3 regions of the Ferdinandcohnia sp. SAFN-114 genome follow, and region 1 is predicted to be linked to each of the others. Evidence: riboswitches for the same ligand, from Rfam matches in the RefSeq annotation. Region 1 holds a riboswitch; each other region holds the start of a gene.
The links. Region 1 has a riboswitch for cobalamin ahead of ACR65M_RS08195 (ABC transporter substrate-binding protein). Riboswitches for the same ligand answer to the same signal wherever they lie in the genome.

Region 1 (6,144 bases):
TTTCGCAAATCACGGTCAGGTGCTGAGCAATTATAATTCTTATCAACATAAAAATTACAAAAATGCCTTAACCATTGAATACCATCACCGATGACCCCATTCGAAATTGTTCGTAAAGGGTGATCGAACTGAATGTGAATATACTCTTTCGTTTGATGAATCTGATAAGAATTTTCAAAACGTGTACAAGGTTCTGCTTGATGATAGCCTGGTGTCATAAGGAGTTGCGGTTTTGAAATTGTCGGATGAGACCCAAGCTTAATATCCACTTCATATACCTTCTTTAGTAGGTCGGTCTTTCTGAAATTGTCAACATCTCCAACTTCTAAGAAACAGCCCTTATGAAGCATGGCGATTCGATCTGCATATTGAGAAGCAACATTTAAATCATGCAGAATGGAGAAAATGGTTAACCCCATACTTTGCTGCCGTTCTTTTAATAAATCCAACATTTGGAATGTGTGTTTCACATCTAAATGATTCGTTGGCTCATCTAAAAGTAAAATCTCAGGTTCTTGCGCCAATGCCTTAGCTAATAACACCCTTTGCTTCTCGCCACCACTGATCATTCGGAATGGAATTTTTCGAAATTGACTTATATTCGTTATTTCCATCACCTCTTCAATGACGTTCCAATCTACTCGGGATAGCTGTTTAAATAAACCTTTTTGATGTGGATACCGCCCTAGACTCACAATTTCTTCCACTGTAAAATCAAATGAAACCTGCGCCTCCTGAGTAAGAACAGCCACTTTCTTCGCCTTCTCAAGCTTTGAAAGAGTGGAAATTTCTTTACCAGAAAGGAATATATCACCTTTTATGATCGGCAATTGCCCAGTTATCAATTTAAACAAGGTTGTTTTTCCACTTCCATTTGGTCCAAGAAGTGCAAAAAATTCTCCCTGATGAATCTCAAGATTTATTCCATTAATAATAGGAGAATTCGAATAACCACCAACTAAATTGTTAACAGTAATCATCTTCGTTCCCCTCCAACTCTCTCTCTGATTAATAATAGGGCAAAAACAGGTGCACCTATTAAAGCTGTAATAACACCAATTGGCAGTTCTTCTGGAGCAATAATACTTCTTGATACTAAATCAGCTACTATAAGAAATGCTCCACCTACCATTAGGGAAAGTGGTAGTACATGGCGATGATTTGGCCCTGTAACAATACGCACTAAATGTGGGATGACAAGTCCTACAAAACCAATCGATCCAGACACTGCAACGGCGGCTCCCGTTAATAATGAGGCTCCGATTAGGATATACAACTTTCCTTTCTTCACATCAACCCCAATATGATCTGCCGCCTCCTCCCCAAGAGCTAACGCATTCAACTCCCGGTAATGGTAGAACAAAATAAAGGAACCACACAACATAAATGGAAGAATCAACTGAACATGACTCCAGCCTCTTAGTCCTACACTGCCATATAACCAATAGATAATTTGAGTCATTGAATCTTGGTCGCTTAGTGAAATAATGAGGGAAACAACTGCTCCAATAAAAGAACTTACAATTATCCCCGCCAAGATAATGGTTTCAATCGCTAAGCTTCGACTACTCAATCGAACAAGTCCGAATACAATAAGGAGTGAAATAAAACCACCTACGATTGCAACAATAGGAAGAGTAAAGTTTCCTAACCCCAAAATCGTAAACTGAAAAAATAAAACAATTACTGCACCAAGAGATGCACCAGATGAAACCCCGATTGTATATGGATCCGCTAATGGGTTACGTAATAATCCTTGGAATGCTGCACCCGCTAATCCAAGAGACGCACCAACAAAAAATGCCAGCAATACCCTAGGTAATCGGATATTCCAAATGATCATTTCTTCATTTCTAGCAACCTCATTAAGCCAGCCCCAACCAAATGTGTTGTCTAGCACAATATGTAAAATGGTTGGAACAGGCACGTGGACACTACTAATGAATACGCCTAGGAGGGCTGTACTAAGTACAAACCCTCCACTTAGAATATATAACCAAGTAATTTTATTTATTAAAAACTTCTGGATAAATAAGCTTCGCAAGAGTCTCGACTCCTTCAATTAACCGAGGACCTGGTCTCGTAACCGTATCATTATCAACATCAAAGACCTGTTTATTTTTAACTGCAGGAACTTCAGACCAGCCTTCACGCCCATATACTTCTTCAGTGGGATTATCTATGTAGTAGCCATACGTTGTAATGATGACATCAGGATTTAATTGGACAATTTCCTCCTCTGTTAACTGTACCCACCCTTCATGCTCCTCTGCTGCATTAATAGCTTGAATTGCCTCAAGCATTTCATGCATAAACGTATTGGTTCCTGTTGTAAAAATATCTGGTGCTGGCGAAACCTCAACCCAGACTTTCTTTTTATCTGTAATAGCTGAAGCTTTTTCCTTGATTTCATCAAAGCGTTGCTTCATATTTGTCACAATTTCGTTTGCCTCAGTCGCAGTTCCTGTAGCTTTCCCAATCATTTCTATATGTTCATACGCATCTTCAAATGAAGAAGCACTTCCAACGACAATCACATCAATTCCTGCATCTTCAAACTGCTTTAATATTTCAGGATGTGTATTGTAATGATAATCAGTAACAAGAGCTAGGTCTGGAAGAAGTGAAAGAACCAATTCTGCATTGATATCCTGTGCACCTACTTTTTGTATTTCAAGTGCTTCTGATGGATAATTATCGTAATCCGAAACTCCAATGATTTTTTCTCCTAGGCCAAGTGCAAATGCAATTTCTGTATTACTTGCCTGTATGGAGACAATTGATTCAGGTTCTTCATCAATCGTAACTTCTCGATCAGCACTGTCTATAATCGTGATAGGGAACTCTTGATTAGCGTTCTCCCCTTCAACATTTTCAACGGTTTTTTGAGCCTTTTCATCTTGAGCCGTTTTTTCTTGTGTACCACAACCTGCAACAATACCCATGGTAAAAAGAAAAATAAGACTAAACAGACCCCATTTTTTCAACATTTCCTTCATTTTTTTATCCCCCTTCAAATTTTGAACACAAAAAAACGCCATTCCACAGGAAGAGCGTTTCGTAAAGGCATAATAAAGGTTATTTGCTTAGAACTCCAATAAAGCAATCCTAATATAACAAATATAGTAACATATGATCATTTATTTGCACTTTAAACGTTCCTTTCCTCGAGGAAGCTTAAAAAACAAAATAGGCAGGTCTCCTGACTTGCGAATCAACGGTCGGTTACTCCTTCCCATGTTACATACACAGTGGATATTTATAACCTTCCTCCTCGCTTACAGTGGCGGGACCGTGTTGGACTTACACCAACTTCCCTCTTAGTCTCACATTCTCTCATAGAAGAATGGTAAGAAACCTATTTGCGAAATATTCATTTTTTTGTATTCTGAGAAATTATAATACAACCCTATTGTTTTGTAAATAGGAGTTAAGGTCATTTCAGTTCCTTTTATGAAGTATAATAGAATTAACCAATACAGTTGAAGAAAACCTTTGAGAATCAATCATTTAATAGGAAATAGACGTGTCGATAAACACGTCTATTTTATTTTATGGGAAGCAAAGTATAAAAAAGTTTATGTACTTAACTGTGTTAACGGTATCGCTCTTCTTTAAATGGATTGGCCGTCATCGAATAGCCACGCTCTTCCCAATAACCAGCCTCGTCTTCCTTCATAAACTCTATCCCTGAAACCCACTTTGTGCCTTTCCATAGATAAAATTCTTCTGGTGGAATAAACCGTAGTGGATAACCATGTTTTAGATCAATATCTTGCCATTCATGATTTTTATCCTTCCATCGGAATACAAATAAAGAATCGTCCCCTAATAAAGGTTCTAGCGGTAAGTTTGCAGAATAACCAAATCTCTCCCTATTGGAGTAACCGTAAATTTTGATGTATTTTACGCCTTCATTCATTTCAACTAATTTCAATAACTCTCTAAGCGCAATGCCTTCAAAAGTTGTATCAAATTTAGACCATGTGGTAACACAATGCATGTTTACGGTTGATATGGTTTTTGGAAGCTCCATGAATTCCTTATAGGATAAGGACTTTTCTTGCTTCACTTCTCCAAAAAGTCTGAAATTCCATGTGATTTCATTAAACTCGGGAACATCCCCTGTGTGCAGAATTGGCCATTTTTCTGTTTCAAATTGCCCAGGTGGAAGCTGCCTTTTCATCTTACACCACCCCTTTTTCATTTTTAACGCTACTTAAATCACTGTGCTTTGTATAGTATGCTCCAAGCCTTTTCCTTTATAAACATGATATGAAAGCAGTATTGATTACACCTCCTCTACCCCATACACTTTCTTAGCCAGAGCTGTATTAATTTTTAATGGCTTCCTCGTAATGACTTGTTCCCTTTCTAATTCTCCTAATAATAAACTAACGGTTTCTCTTGATGACCCGATCATACTTGCGATGTCATGCTGAGTAATCTTGACCTCAACTGTTTGCCATTCCCCACTTCTTACACCAAATCGGTTACTTAACTGCATAAAAAGTAAAAGAATTCGATATTTGACATCTTTATAAGCAATGCTTTCTGTTATTTCGTACACTTCTTTTAACTTTGAGGTCAGTATAGTTATAAGTTTTAACGAAATATCGGGATGTTGACGTAGTAACTGTTCAAAACGCTCCTTTTCTAGCGAGCAAACAAAGGAATCAACCATCGCTTCTGCATAAATGTTAGATTCTGTTAAGGAAAAACTAGAAGTTTCTCCAAAGATATTACCTTCACTTAAAAGATCAATTGTGAATTCCTTTCCTGTTGAGGATATCTTATATAAACGAACCTGTCCTTTTTTCAAGAAAAACAACGACCTCATTTGTTGAGTCGGACTTAAGATAATTGTACCTTTTTTAATAGGGACGGTTACCGTTACTTCGTCTAACTTCTTTAATTCCTCTTCTGGTAGCTCATCTAGTAAATTAATTTGTGAAAGCAACATGAGTTTATCCATGTCTTCACTCCCCGTTATACCGTTTTATAATCATTTCATAATCAAAAACCAGTAAATAGATCGATTTCTTCTTTGCATTTACAATCACCTGATAATATATGTAAAACCATATCCATTGTAGCATTGATGCTTTAAATATAAAAAAACGTCCTAGAGAAGTCTCCAGGAACGTTTTCTAAATTATTTAAATAACCGAAGGTATTCCCCATAGCCTTCTTCATTTAGCTTTTCAGTTGGGATAAATTTAAGTGCTGCAGAGTTAATGCAATATCGAAGCCCGCCTTTATCTCGTGGTCCATCATCAAATACGTGTCCTAAATGGGAGTCTGCTGATGAGCTTCTGACTTCAATGCGTCTCATCCCATGGGACGTATCTAGTTTTTCAAGGACTTCTTGATGCTTAATAGGCTTTGTGAAGCTAGGCCATCCACACCCGGAGTCAAATTTGTCCAATGAACTAAATAATGGTTTTCCAGAAACGATATCAACATAAATTCCTTCTTCCTTGTTATCCCAAAATTCATTTTGGAAGGGTGGTTCCGTACCATTCTCTTGAGTCACATGGTGCTGTATAGGAGTAAGATTCTTTATGTTTTCTGCATGGTGTTTCTTCCAATTTTCCCGAATAAATCCCGCTCGTCCAGATCCTTCCTTGTACATATTATAATGAAAGGAATTCTTTTTATAATAGCCTTGATGATATTCTTCTGCTGGATAAAACACAGATGCCTCTTTGATTTCTGTCACGATTGGCTTTGAAAACTTTTTGCTTTTCTCTAATGCCTGTTTGGACTCTTCGGCTAGTCTCTTTTGTTCCTCAGTATGATAAAATATCGCCGTTTTATAGGACTCACCGCGATCACCAAACTGACCATGTGCATCGGTTGGATCTATTTGTTGCCAGAATAGTTCTAAGAGCTTTGTATACGGGAACACATTAGGATCATACGTAATTTGAACTGCCTCATAATGACCCGTTGTGTTTGAGCATACTTCTTCGTAGGTTGGGTTCTCTTTATGCCCACCTGTATAGCCTGAAACTACATCAATAATGCCTGGTAACTCATCAAATGGCTGAACCATACACCAAAAACATCCACCAGCAAATGTAGCTAATTCATAATTTGTTGACATAATCATGCCTCCTACTAGTACTTAGTTTTACCTAA
Region 2 (6,144 bases), on a different contig from region 1:
TTAAATGAACAACATGGGGCCGACGAACAGACATTATTCAAAATCAGGGCAATTGGACTGATTGGTGCATCTTTATCCCTATTTACCGGAAAATTTGTACAACGATTTGGAGACCGTAGAACATTATTAATTGGACTAATCCTAGCTACCAAAAGTCTTATTTTTCTTTTCATGTCCCAAACACCTGGATTAATCGCAATTCTAAGCGTACCTTTTGTTGCGTCAATATCTTTGCTCTTCCCTTCAATCATTTCCCTTGTAGGAAAGTTGGGGGAACACGCACGTGGTTCCGCTATTTCATTATATTCATTTACATTATTAACCGGCGCTAGCCTTGGTCCAATCATTGCATCAACTTTAGATTTTCCCATATTACTAGTGATGCTCATTGGAGTATTTATTTTTAACATTGCGATGGGTTTACGTTTAAAATTTTCCTATGAAAAAGGGTACCACTAAACAGTGATACCCTTTTGACTATTTACTCGATCTGTTACAACTTGGGCAAAGCGCTCAAATCGATGTTCATCCATTTGCTGTGGCATTAGTTCAATTTTTAATGTAGCTGCTAAATTTGAGTGTACGTAAAGCATATCGCGAAATTTATCAACCGCCCCACAAAAATTTGGATAGCATTGATCCCCAGTACCAAATACACCCGTTACTATACCCTTTGTATGATTGTTCTCAAAAGCACGGTAAAGCTGAATCATTTCTAAAGGAATATCTCCATCCCCCCATGTATAGGTACCGATGATGACGACATCAAAGGATTCTAATTCGTAAAAAGGAAATTGTTCTACCGAATAGATAAAACACTCACTTGTATACCTTCTCATATAATGGTTGATGATTCCTCCTGCTTCCTCTGTGTTTCCTGTGATTGATGTATAAACAATGGCGACTTTCATTCTTATAGCTCATCAAATCCATTGGATTGGGATACTTTTGTATAGGTTCGTGATTTTTGCTCGAAGAAGTCAGATTTGGTGTCATTCATCATCTCATCACTAAATACTTGAATCCATGGCATTGGGTTTTCTTTTTCATCATACATATTTTGAAACCCTAGTTGGCGGAAGCGTTTGTTCGCAAGATACTCGACATACTCTTCAAACTCACGTAAATCGATTCCATCAATGTCTTTTAAGATATAGCGTGCCCACTCTTTTTCAAGCTCTACTGCCTGTCCAATTGACTTATAAACGTAATCTTTATTTTCTTCAGTATTCAATTCTGGGTTCTCAGATAAGAGAATCCGAACAAATTGCGCAATAAAATAGGCATGCTGCATTTCATCTCTTTGAATATAGCTAATCATCGTACTAGTCTTAAGCATTTTTTGTTGCCTTGCCAGATTATAGAAAAAGGCAAAACCTGCATAAAAATAGATGCCTTCTAGATTAATCGAATTAACCGCTAACTTAAATAAGTTTTCCGGAGTTGGCTGTTCCCTAAAACCTTCGTAAGCCTCTAGAATAAGTTGATTTCTTTTTCGAACAATTGGGTCCTCTTTCGCCTGATTAAAACGCTTATTTTGTTCTTGAAATGGTACAAGCGAGCTCAGAATATAAGAATATGATTCATTATGGACCGCTTCCTGTTGCGAAATTACTGCAAATATGGCTTTAAAACTAGAATCCGTCACATAATCCATGACCTGATTCATTGTTGGTGTTTGCAAACTATCTAATGATGCAAGTTGCGTGTTGATTCGTAAAAACACATCCTTTTCAATAGAACTTAGTTGGTCCCATTGTTTGATGTCATCCTGCATATTGATTTCTTGTGCTTTCCAAAAATTCGAAAGCAAGGTTTGATAGAGTGTATACATTTGTGGATACGCGATATCGTTCCAATTCAATATTCCCGAAGTTTCCCCATTAATGATTCCTGTTGATTTATTCGGAAACTCTGGATTAAACAATTTTATTTTTGTTAATGGCTGACTACTCATCAGCTTATTCCCCCTTAACTATGGCATAGTTCACATTCTTCAATTTCTGCCTGTGACGTGCTTCTCACATAATATGTTGTCTTAAGTCCATGTCTCCATGCTTCTAAATGAAGCTGCAAAAGGTCCTTTGCTTTAATGTCATGTCTTACATACAGGTTGAAGCTAATTCCCTGGTCGATATGACGTTGGCGTGCAGCATTTTGTCTAATGCTCCAAATCTGATCGACCTCATGACGTGCTTTCCGATAAAACTCATATGTCTTATAATTGATATCAGGTGCGGTAACTTTAAACTTAAAATTCTTTTTTTCCTCCGCATATTCAGCCGCATAGATGGGGTCAATTCCATCTGTGGAACCTCCGATTTTAGCTGTCGATGAATTTGGCGCCACAGCCATTAGCCAGCCATTGCGTATTCCATGTTTAGATACATTTTCTCGTAACATATTCCATCTGTCGGACAAATACTTTCTGCGGGTAAAATAGGTGCCGGTTTCCCATTCAGAACCTTTACATTCACTATAGGCTCCTTTTTCCTTTGCAAGCTCCATCGATGATTTGATCGCATGATAAGCAATTGCTTCATATAGTTCATCAGCATATTGAACAGCCTCATCTGATTCCCAGTAAATTCCCTTTACTGCTAAAAGATGATGCCACCCAAATGTACCTAAGCCTACCGCCCGAAACTTCTTATTTGTGAGATCAGCTTGTTTAACGGATATCGTATTCAAATCGACAACATTATCAAGCATCCTAACCTGAATTCGAATTAAACGTTCAAGTACTTCGTCCCCAATAGCTCTTGGTAGATTGACAGATGAGAGATTACAAACCACAAAATTACCTGGTTTTCGAATGATTACAATATTTCCTTCATCGTCGATATACTCCTTCGTAATCGCTGTTGCTGACATATTTTGCGCGATTTCTGTACATAAATTACTACAAAAAATCGAAGTTCTTCCCTTTCCTAGTAGATGCTTGTTCGGATTCTGGCGATTTACTTCGTCACGATAAAACATATATGGTGTTCCTGTTTCTAGTTGAGCAATCATAATTCTTGCCATGACATCCATCGCTCGATACGATTTACGTGGTAAAAGTGGATGATTCACAGCTTCTAAGTATTTTTCAGTGAAGTATTTTTCATCCTCTTCATCGTAAAAATCTTCGAGTCCTAACGGATTTCCTTGCCCATCTCTCCAGCCCATGATTTGCTTTACTTCATGTGGACAAAAAGTGTGCCATTCCCCAATACTTCTACCATTTTCATCTACCTCTTGCAGCTTTTCCATAAACAAATCAGGTACGGAAACCCCCGTAAAGATGTCGTGAGCCTTCCGACGTTCATCTCCATTATTTGTCTTTAAATCTAGAAAACCATTCATAATATCTTTGTGGAAGAGATCTAAATAGATTGCGATTGCTCCTTGTCGTTGTCCTAATTGATCAACACTTACTGCTGTATCATTGATAAGGCGAACCCAAGGAACGATCCCGGAAGAATTTCCTTTGAATTTCTTTATGTCAGATCCTAGCGCGCGAACCTTGCCATAGTATACGCCAATTCCACCACCATCTTTTGATAATCTAGCAATATCCCAATTGTTTAAATAGATTCCATCAAGTGAGTCCTCAACAGTATCAATGAAACAAGAGGACAACTGGCCAAAGCTTTTACCAGCATTTGATAGAGTTGGTGTGGCGACTGTCATATATAAATTACTTAATGCCCAATAGGCCTCTTTCACATAAGTAAGTCGAACCTCTCTTTCCTCATGCTCCATTAATGTCATAGCAATTATCATGAATCGCTCCTGTGGAAGTTCGTAAATATTTCGTTCATAATCCCTTGCAAGATACCGATCCGCTAATAAAAATAAACCGATGTATGTAAACAAATGATCTTTATCTGGATCAATTACCTCTCCTAGTTCAAGTATCTCCTCCTTAGAATATGAGTTTAATAATTCATCAGAATATATTCCTTTTGATGTAAGTTCCTGTAGCAACTCATACAAACTGCCGTATTTTAGAGCACTGTTGTAATTTCGATTCGTTGCAGCTTTTTCATACAGTTCATTTAAATAGAGATTAGCCGCTAAATATGTCCAGTTGGGCTGATCCATGGCAATTTTGTTTAAGGAATAAAAAAGTGCATGCTGGTTCGCTTCAACTGTATTAAATTTTATTTCCTGCAGTTTGTTTCGAATTTCGGTAGTGTCAAGTTGGTAGGTACTTTCTGCATATTCAAGCGAGTGTAATATGGAATCCAATTCCCCTTGAGTTGTAATATTCATCTATTTCTCTCCCTTAACAAATTATTCGTTAAAATAAAAAATCCGCCCAATTCAATTGAGCGGATGAAACGATAACATCAAGAGAGCACAAGAGTTGCTCTACCTGTCGCCACCGTTTCATCTTCCCAATCCCCGAAGAAGGTGAAACATCTTAAGAAAAGACAGGTCTCCTGACTCATGCGTCGCTCTACTTTGAACCCTTCCCATATAAGTACCTTTATTTAAGTTATCTTATACAGTGGTCTGTTCATTTCGTCAGCATTTACAGTTGCGGGGGCAGTTCTGGACTTTCACCAGATTCCCTTTTAAGCACAAATGGCATCTTTTTCCCAAGGCTAAACACAATATGTAGTTGTTAACATTCAAATTCTATCAATATATACTATCACATTTAATAATACGGGACACCTATTATTTTAGCAAGACAAAAATTGACAATTATTTCTCGAGAAATAATACCATGAGCTCTTCATCCCGATATTGGCCGTTGTATTTAATGGCCCTTTTATCAACAGCAAATGATTGAAAACCTAGTTTTTTGTACAATTCTTTAGCTGGTTTATTCTCTGCATCTACTGTTAAATATATCTGCTCGATTTCAGGGAGATTTACTGCCATTTTAATAGCTTCATTTAGCAATGCATTTGCAATTCCCTTACCTCTTTTTTCATCATCAACATACATCGCCACAATAGTAGCCCTATGTCTTATTTTTCGACGTGTTTCCCTGACTAAGGTTACCATCCCCACTAAATGTTCACCTTCGAATGCCCCAAGCGTTATTATTTCTTCAGATTGAAAACTTTTCTTGTACTCTCCTATTGGGTTATCATTATTTTTTGCTTCATCATACGTAACTAAAAATGCATCAGGGTCAGTTGTTAGTGCTTTTAATCGCAACCTAAAATAGCTTTCAGCATCCTCTGGCAAAAGTCTTCTGATAAACATATCGCACCTCCGAAAAAGAACATTTGTTCTTGTGTTTTGTATTTTATTTAAATATAATGGTACATGAGGAAAAAATATACAATCGTGTATGATTTCTTTAGTAAATAGAAAACATAGTGTAGGGCAACTTGCTGATATTAAAAAGGAGTGTTTTGTGAATGAAAGGACAAGCGACACCTTATTTAATGTTTAATGGGAATGCGAAAGAAGCCTTGGAATATTATCAGGAAATATTTGAGGGCGAAATATTGGATGTTCAAACATATGCTCAGGCAGGCTATGAAACTCAGGACTGGGCTAATGACCGACTTATTCATGGTAAGTTCAAAAAGAACGAACTCTTACTAATGGTATCAGATGACTCTCCCGACCAAAGTGTAACCTTTGGAAACAATATCTCTTTAGTTTTGGAATTTGAAAGTGAAGAGGAAATTACGAAAACCTACAATGACCTAAAGCAAAAAGGAACTGTGTTCATGGAATTACAGGATACCTTTTGGGGTGCAAAATATGCAAAAGTAAAGGACCAATTCGGGATTATTTGGGACTTAAACTATGAAATGAAATAAATTAAATTCCCCTAGCATCTAGGGGAATTATTTTTTATTTCTTCCATTCATGTTTTAGCAAACCATAGGAGTACATATCAAATCGCTTCCCGTCACGCTCTAGAAATTCTCTTGAGGTGCCTTCTCTAACAAATCCCAACTTTTCATATAAGGCGATGGCCCTCTCATTGTACTGAAAAACGGTTAATTGGATTCTATGAAGATTTAACTCTTTGAAAGCAAAATCCAACACGAGTTGCATGGCTTCATACCCAAGCCCTCGATTACGGTTTCCTTCTCCACCAATTGCGATTGCAAGCCAAGCATTTCGATGTGGCCAAATAATGCTGTCGATGTCCACAAATCCAACTAATTCCTTAGTCTCCAA
Region 3 (6,144 bases), on a different contig from region 1:
AGCAATTGGGTTTCCAGTTTTCACGTTAGGCGCGTTAATTTTTGCAATGATTTGGGCGCAAATTGCATGGACTCGCTTCTGGGGCTGGGATCCCAAAGAAGTATGGGCACTTATTACTTGGCTCTTCTATGCAGCATTTTTACACTTGAGGCTTTCAAAAGGCTGGCATGGTAAAAAATCTGCATGGCTTGCGGTCGTTGGATTCTTCATTATTATGTTTAATACTATATTTGTAAATTTAGTTATCGCTGGATTACACTCATACGCATAAGAAAAGAAGCCTTCATCATGTGATGAAGGTTTTTTATCTAACATTTATTGTGGCGAATTATCGACTTTTCTCTCATTGGATAAACTAGTGTGATATATGTTATAGCAAATTATGAAATTTTTATGTACGATAGTGTTGTAGAGAAATATTCTTTCGGAAAGAAAATGGAGGAATAAGAAAATGGAAAATGAAGCGAAAATTTTAGTTGTCGATGATGAAGAAAGAATTCGTCGTTTACTTAAAATGTATTTAGAAAGAGAAAATTATGTAATTGAAGAAGCGGAGAATGGAAATATTGCCTTAGAAAAGGCTTTGAAAAATGATTATGACCTTATTCTATTAGACCTCATGATGCCAGAAAAAGACGGAATTGAGGTATGCCGCGATTTGCGTGAGAAAAAATCAACTCCAATTATTATGCTTACTGCAAAAGGAGAAGAAGTAAACCGCGTGCAAGGCTTTGAAGTCGGTACTGATGATTATATAGTGAAGCCATTTAGTCCAAGAGAAGTTGTTCTTCGAGTAAAAGCTTTGCTAAGAAGGGCCTCACTTACAACCTATCTTCAAACTGAAACAACTGCTAAAGATGTAATCGTGTTTCCTCATCTAACAATTGATAATGATGCACACCGTGTGCTTGCAGATGGCAAGGAAGTAGGCTTAACACCGAAGGAATACGAACTCTTATGCTTTTTAGCAAAATCACCTGACAAAGTATTTGACCGTGAACAACTATTAAAAGAAGTATGGCATTACGAATTCTTTGGTGATTTGCGTACTGTAGATACACATGTGAAACGCTTGCGTGAAAAGTTAAATAAAGTGTCTCAGGATGCAGCAAAAATGATAGTAACTGTATGGGGCGTAGGTTATAAATTTGAGGTCGGCCAAGAATGAAATTTTGGAGAAGTGTAGTAGGAAAACTATGGGCAACCATTCTTTTACTGTTTTCCTTTGTGTTATTTGTTTTAACAATACTCTTCATGGAGTATTTTGAGAATTACCATATCCAAGAAGCTGAAAGAAGTTTAACTCAACTTGCTGCTAATATTGCTGTTATTATGGAGCAGCATGAGGATAAAAATGTAGCTAGGACCCTTGCGTGGGAGCTTGTGAATGATGAAACAAAGGTTATTATAGCAGCAGACGAAAACACGTTATGGGTATCTCCAGATCGAGCGGCTGTACCCAACATTCCCGTTACAGTTATTACAGAAGACCCAGATCTTAAACGTGTTATTACAAACGATCAAAACGCAAGCAAAAAGATAAAACTAACAGAGAATGAAAAAACTTCACAAGAGCAAAGACAAGAACTATTTGTGGTTGGTGCCCCACTTCACATCGAAAATGATCAGATGGGTGCAGTTTTTCTCTATCAATCCTTAGATGTAGTTCAAAAGACTACCAGGGATACAACTCAATTCATAATATTGGCTGCTGGTATCGGAATTGTCCTAACCACAGTTTTTGCCTTCTTCCTATTAACTCGTATTACAGCTCCGTTACGGAAAATGCGGGAAGCCGCTACTGAAGTAGCTAAAGGGAAATTTGATACAAAGGTTCCTATACTAACTCATGACGAAATTGGCGCTTTAGGAATGGCACTAAACCAAATGGGGAGGCAGTTGAAATATAACATAAATGCCCTTAATCAGGAGAAAGAGCAACTTGCAAGCATATTAAATAGTATGGCGGACGGAGTTATCACTTTAAATCGTGATGGCACGATATTGGTAACAAACCCTCCTGCAGAACGCTTTTTGCAAGCTTGGTATTACCAACAAGGTATGTATCAGGACGTTGGTCAGGAGCTTCCACCAGAGGTCAAGGATTTATTTCAACGTTCCGTTACATTTGAAAAGGAGCAATTTATTGAAATTAGTCTTCAAGGTAGAACATGGGTTATTTTAATGAGTCCGCTTTACAATCAGACGTATATAAGGGGTGCCGTTGCAGTACTTCGCGATATGACGGAGGAAAGACGTTTGGACAAGCTACGTGAAGATTTTATTGCAAATGTTTCTCACGAACTGCGAACTCCGATCGCAATGCTCCAGGGCTATAGTGAAGCAATTATGGATGACATAGCGAGCTCCGAGGAGGAGCGAAAGGAAATTACCAAAGTCATCTATGATGAGTCATTAAGAATGGGTCGACTTGTCAACGAATTATTAGATTTAGCTAGAATGCAATCAGGGAATATTACCTTAAATAAAGAAAAAGTTGATTTCGATACCCTTATTAATCGTGTGATTCGGAAATTTCAAGGTTTAGCTAAGGATAATCAAATAACTCTAACTGCAAAAAAGGTAGACGAAATTGGTGAAATTTATATAGACTCTGATCGCATTGAGCAAGTTTTTACAAACTTAATTGATAATGCGATTAGACATACCGATGAAAATGGTCAGGTTGAAGTACATGTTACTGGTCAAGAAACCTCAATAAAAGTTGATATTAAAGATACAGGTTCTGGTATTCCAGAAGAAGATTTACCTTTTGTATTTGAACGTTTCTATAAAGCGGACAAGGCTAGAACAAGAGGGAAATCTGGTACTGGTTTAGGGCTTGCGATTGTAAAAAACATTGTTAGTGCACACAACGGGAATATATCAGTCCATAGTAAGCTTGGTGAAGGAACGACATTTACATTCGTAATCCCTCGAAAAAGTGAATAATTTGAAAGAACATGGCGAAGATTCTTGTTCCATAAGAAACAATTTCCTTGTAAAATAAAAACTCTTCTTGTAATATAGGGATTGTTAAATAGAAAATTAAATATTTATTGAATCTTAGGTGTCAGAGAATGTAGATATTTCTTTATTCTCTCTAAGACTTAAAAGGGAATCTGGTGTAAATCCAGAACTGCCCCCGCAACTGTAAAAGTGGACGAAATGAGAAAAACCACTGTATGACTGGATGGCAAATGCTGTTCAACATATGGGAAGGACTCAAAGTAGGAAGAAGCTTAAGTCAGTAGACCTGCCTAATTCATTCCTTTTTTAATTCTCCGGGGTGCGGGAATTTGCGTTAAAACACCATGCTTTTTTGTTGTTTTTCTGTTATATCTTCAAAGCTCACCCCAAGGGTGAGCTTTTATTATTTTATTCCGCAGAAGCAAGACACTTCTGCGAAATAAAATAATAGCCTCCGGCGGATAACACGACTTTTCAAAGGAAATTTTCGATCTGTAAGATCAAAGACTAAGAACGCCACATCCTGTGGCAACGTCTTTATGACCCACTTCCTGTGGGCCTAAAACTCGGGCGCAAATACGCCAAGGCGCATTTGATTCGATGTTAGGTGCATAACACACTTATTCATACACATATTTTAACAAAAGGGGAGCTAGAAACATGAAAAAACTATTAGTTTCTTTACTATCATTGGGAATTTTATTTGGATGCAGCAATGCCCCATCTACAAATGAATCTTCCAACAACAAAGCTGAAACTGTAGATAAAGAAGAAGCAGCAGAGATTGTTACAGTCGTTATATCCAAAAACAATGGTGAAGAAATCATTGAAGAAAAAGAAATTAAAATTGAATCAGGAAAAGAAGTTACAGTTATGGACATCATGGAAGCAAACTTTGACGTCGAAACACAATTCGATGGTGCTTTTGTTGCCAGCATTAATGGCGTTGCAGGAAGTGAAGAAGAAAAGACATCATGGTTTTATTCTGTTAATGGTGAAGAAGCTATGGTAGGAGCTAATGAATACAAATTAGAGCCTGAAGATAAGATCGAATTCGATCTCCATAAGTGGGAATAATGAATTTATCCGTTAAAAACTTAACGCTCTTATCGATGCTAATCGCATTGTCCGTTGTAGGTCGTATTACATTTACATTCCTTCCGAATGTTCAGCCTATGACAGCGATTATCGTGATAACTAGCTTATTTTTGGGTCCCATCTATGGTGTGATTGTTGCTGTTTTTGGTTCTATATTAACGAATCTTGTAATGGGAATGGGTTTATGGACTATTGGCCAAATCATAGCATGGGGGATAATTGGGTTAATCAGCGGTGCATTACGAAAGTATCGAGATCGAATTCCTGTCATATTATTAGCCATATATGCAGTATTCTGTGGTTTCTTATATGGCTTTGTCATCTCAATTCCTCTCTATTTATTCTCGGGTAAGTTCTTTGCCTATTACTTAGCTGGATTACCATTTGATATGAGTCATGCAATTGGAAACGGAGTATTTTTTCTCATACTATATCCAATCTTGAGATTACTATTTTTAAAAAATGTAACAATTGCAAAGTAAGGAAGAATATTACCAAAATATTCTTCCTTTTTTTATTAATTCATACTATATTGGGAGTGTAACTTTTTTTATAAAACATTCGACTAATGAAATGAACGGGAGGATTTGCAAATGGATTCCTTGTTTGAGGAACTATATGAAAAGTATCATCACGATGTCTTCTCCTTCTTATTTTATATGGTAAAAAATCGTGAACAAGCTGAAGATCTCGTTCAGGAAGTTTATATAAGAGTTTTAAAATCATATGATAGATTCGAAGGAAAAAGTAGTGAAAAAACATGGTTGTTTTCAATTGCAAGACATGTCGCGATTGATTCGTTCCGGAAACAAAAAGGGTGGAAACAGCGAATAATGGATTCCTTTGATTGGAGTCGTCAAGAGGTAAAAGATTTTGCACCACTTCCGGAAGAAATAGCATTGCAAAATGAACAAGTTCAAATGATGTACCGTTGCTTGGAAAACTGTACAACAGATCAGCGTATGGTACTGATATTACGATATATCCAATCACTTTCGATTGCAGAGACTGCTGAAGCTTTAGGGTGGACGGAGAGTAAAGTCAAGACAACTCAGCACAGAGGTCTAAAGGTATTAAAGAAGTATATGGAGGAATCAGGCGTAAAGGAGGGGATAGATGATGAAAAAATCAAAGTGGAGTGATGAACAACTCGAGCAGATGCTTACGCAAATGCCAGGTGTAAAAGACAAACGGAAGCCACAAGAGATTTATCAAAATATAACCCTTAAAATGAATAAGAAAAAGAGAAAAATGTGGCTTGTCCCTACCCTTGCATCTGCAGCAGCAGCGCTTCTATTATTCATCTTAGCTCCTTCTTTCATTAATAATATGAACAGTTCAAGCTTCGACTCAGCACAAATGGCAAGAGAAAATACAAACATTACTATGGATTCAGAGAATAGAGAAGCATCATCAAAGGACGAATCATTTAGCACATTGCAAAAAGAAGAGGAACCACAACAAGATGAAGAGGCTGGAATATATTCATTTGAGGGACAGCCAAGCAATAGTTACGCTGTAAAAACTGTAGGGGAAAATGAAGTCCTTCTAACATATGGTGTGTATTTGGGCGGTGTAATGTTTCCTTCTGTCGTTTCGGTAATCGTCGATTCTAACGGGGAAAATGTTGTTGAACAATGGCAAAAGACAGTTCCAAGAGTAAATGAAGTTATTCGTAAAAACAAGGAATGGGGCATTGACGAAATATCAAATTCATATTTTGAGGATTTTTCAGAAGTTGTAACGAAAGACAATTCAAAAGCTGTAAGGGTGGACGTAAATAACTCAATTAATACTGAGTCTTTTGCTACTGCTGAAGCTGCAGAATTTTCACATACAATTAGTTCGTTCCGTTATTTGTTAGAAGACTATCAACATGTTGAACTTTTCCAAAATAATCAACAAGGAATTACTATCGGGCAAACGGGTATCATTGAGAATTATATTGATGTTGAAAAAGATACCAAAAAGGCATACCTGTATTATATAAATGATAGTTCAGACCGCAAAATATTAGCTTTAACTTATGAGGATTTTAATACGATTGAACAAGCACTGGAAGCTATGAAAGTGGAG

Region 2: another riboswitch for cobalamin. It lies ahead of ACR65M_RS06510 (ribonucleoside-diphosphate reductase subunit alpha); the one in region 1 lies ahead of ACR65M_RS08195 (ABC transporter substrate-binding protein).
Region 3: another riboswitch for cobalamin. It lies ahead of ACR65M_RS03325 (DUF4430 domain-containing protein); the one in region 1 lies ahead of ACR65M_RS08195 (ABC transporter substrate-binding protein).

Annotation. Positions count from the first base shown of each region.
Region 1 covers NZ_JBPFDQ010000019.1:20,342-26,485, reverse strand. The annotation lists gene ACR65M_RS08205 (adenosylcobinamide amidohydrolase) at 1-980, opposite strand, end outside; gene ACR65M_RS08200 (FecCD family ABC transporter permease) at 977-2,044, opposite strand; gene ACR65M_RS08195 (ABC transporter substrate-binding protein) at 2,007-2,999, opposite strand; cobalamin riboswitch at 3,176-3,377, opposite strand; gene ACR65M_RS08190 (molybdopterin-dependent oxidoreductase) at 3,596-4,186, opposite strand; gene ACR65M_RS08185 (Crp/Fnr family transcriptional regulator) at 4,292-4,975, opposite strand; gene msrA (peptide-methionine (S)-S-oxide reductase MsrA) at 5,156-6,109, opposite strand.
Region 2 covers NZ_JBPFDQ010000014.1:26,130-32,273, reverse strand. The annotation lists gene ACR65M_RS06525 (MFS transporter) at 1-459, shown strand, start outside; gene ACR65M_RS06520 (flavodoxin domain-containing protein) at 456-911, opposite strand; gene ACR65M_RS06515 (ribonucleotide-diphosphate reductase subunit beta) at 914-1,957, opposite strand; gene ACR65M_RS06510 (ribonucleoside-diphosphate reductase subunit alpha) at 1,972-4,260, opposite strand; cobalamin riboswitch at 4,404-4,601, opposite strand; gene ACR65M_RS06505 (GNAT family N-acetyltransferase) at 4,699-5,208, opposite strand; gene ACR65M_RS06500 (VOC family protein) at 5,367-5,777, shown strand; gene ACR65M_RS06495 (GNAT family N-acetyltransferase) at 5,812-6,144, opposite strand, start outside.
Region 3 covers NZ_JBPFDQ010000006.1:59,474-65,617, reverse strand. The annotation lists gene ccsB (c-type cytochrome biogenesis protein CcsB) at 1-271, shown strand, start outside; gene ACR65M_RS03335 (response regulator transcription factor) at 452-1,168, shown strand; gene ACR65M_RS03330 (ATP-binding protein) at 1,165-2,952, shown strand; cobalamin riboswitch at 3,054-3,278, shown strand; gene ACR65M_RS03325 (DUF4430 domain-containing protein) at 3,631-4,047, shown strand; gene ACR65M_RS03320 (ECF transporter S component) at 4,047-4,550, shown strand; gene sigX (RNA polymerase sigma factor SigX) at 4,662-5,210, shown strand; gene ACR65M_RS03310 (RsiX family anti-sigma factor) at 5,188-6,144, shown strand, end outside.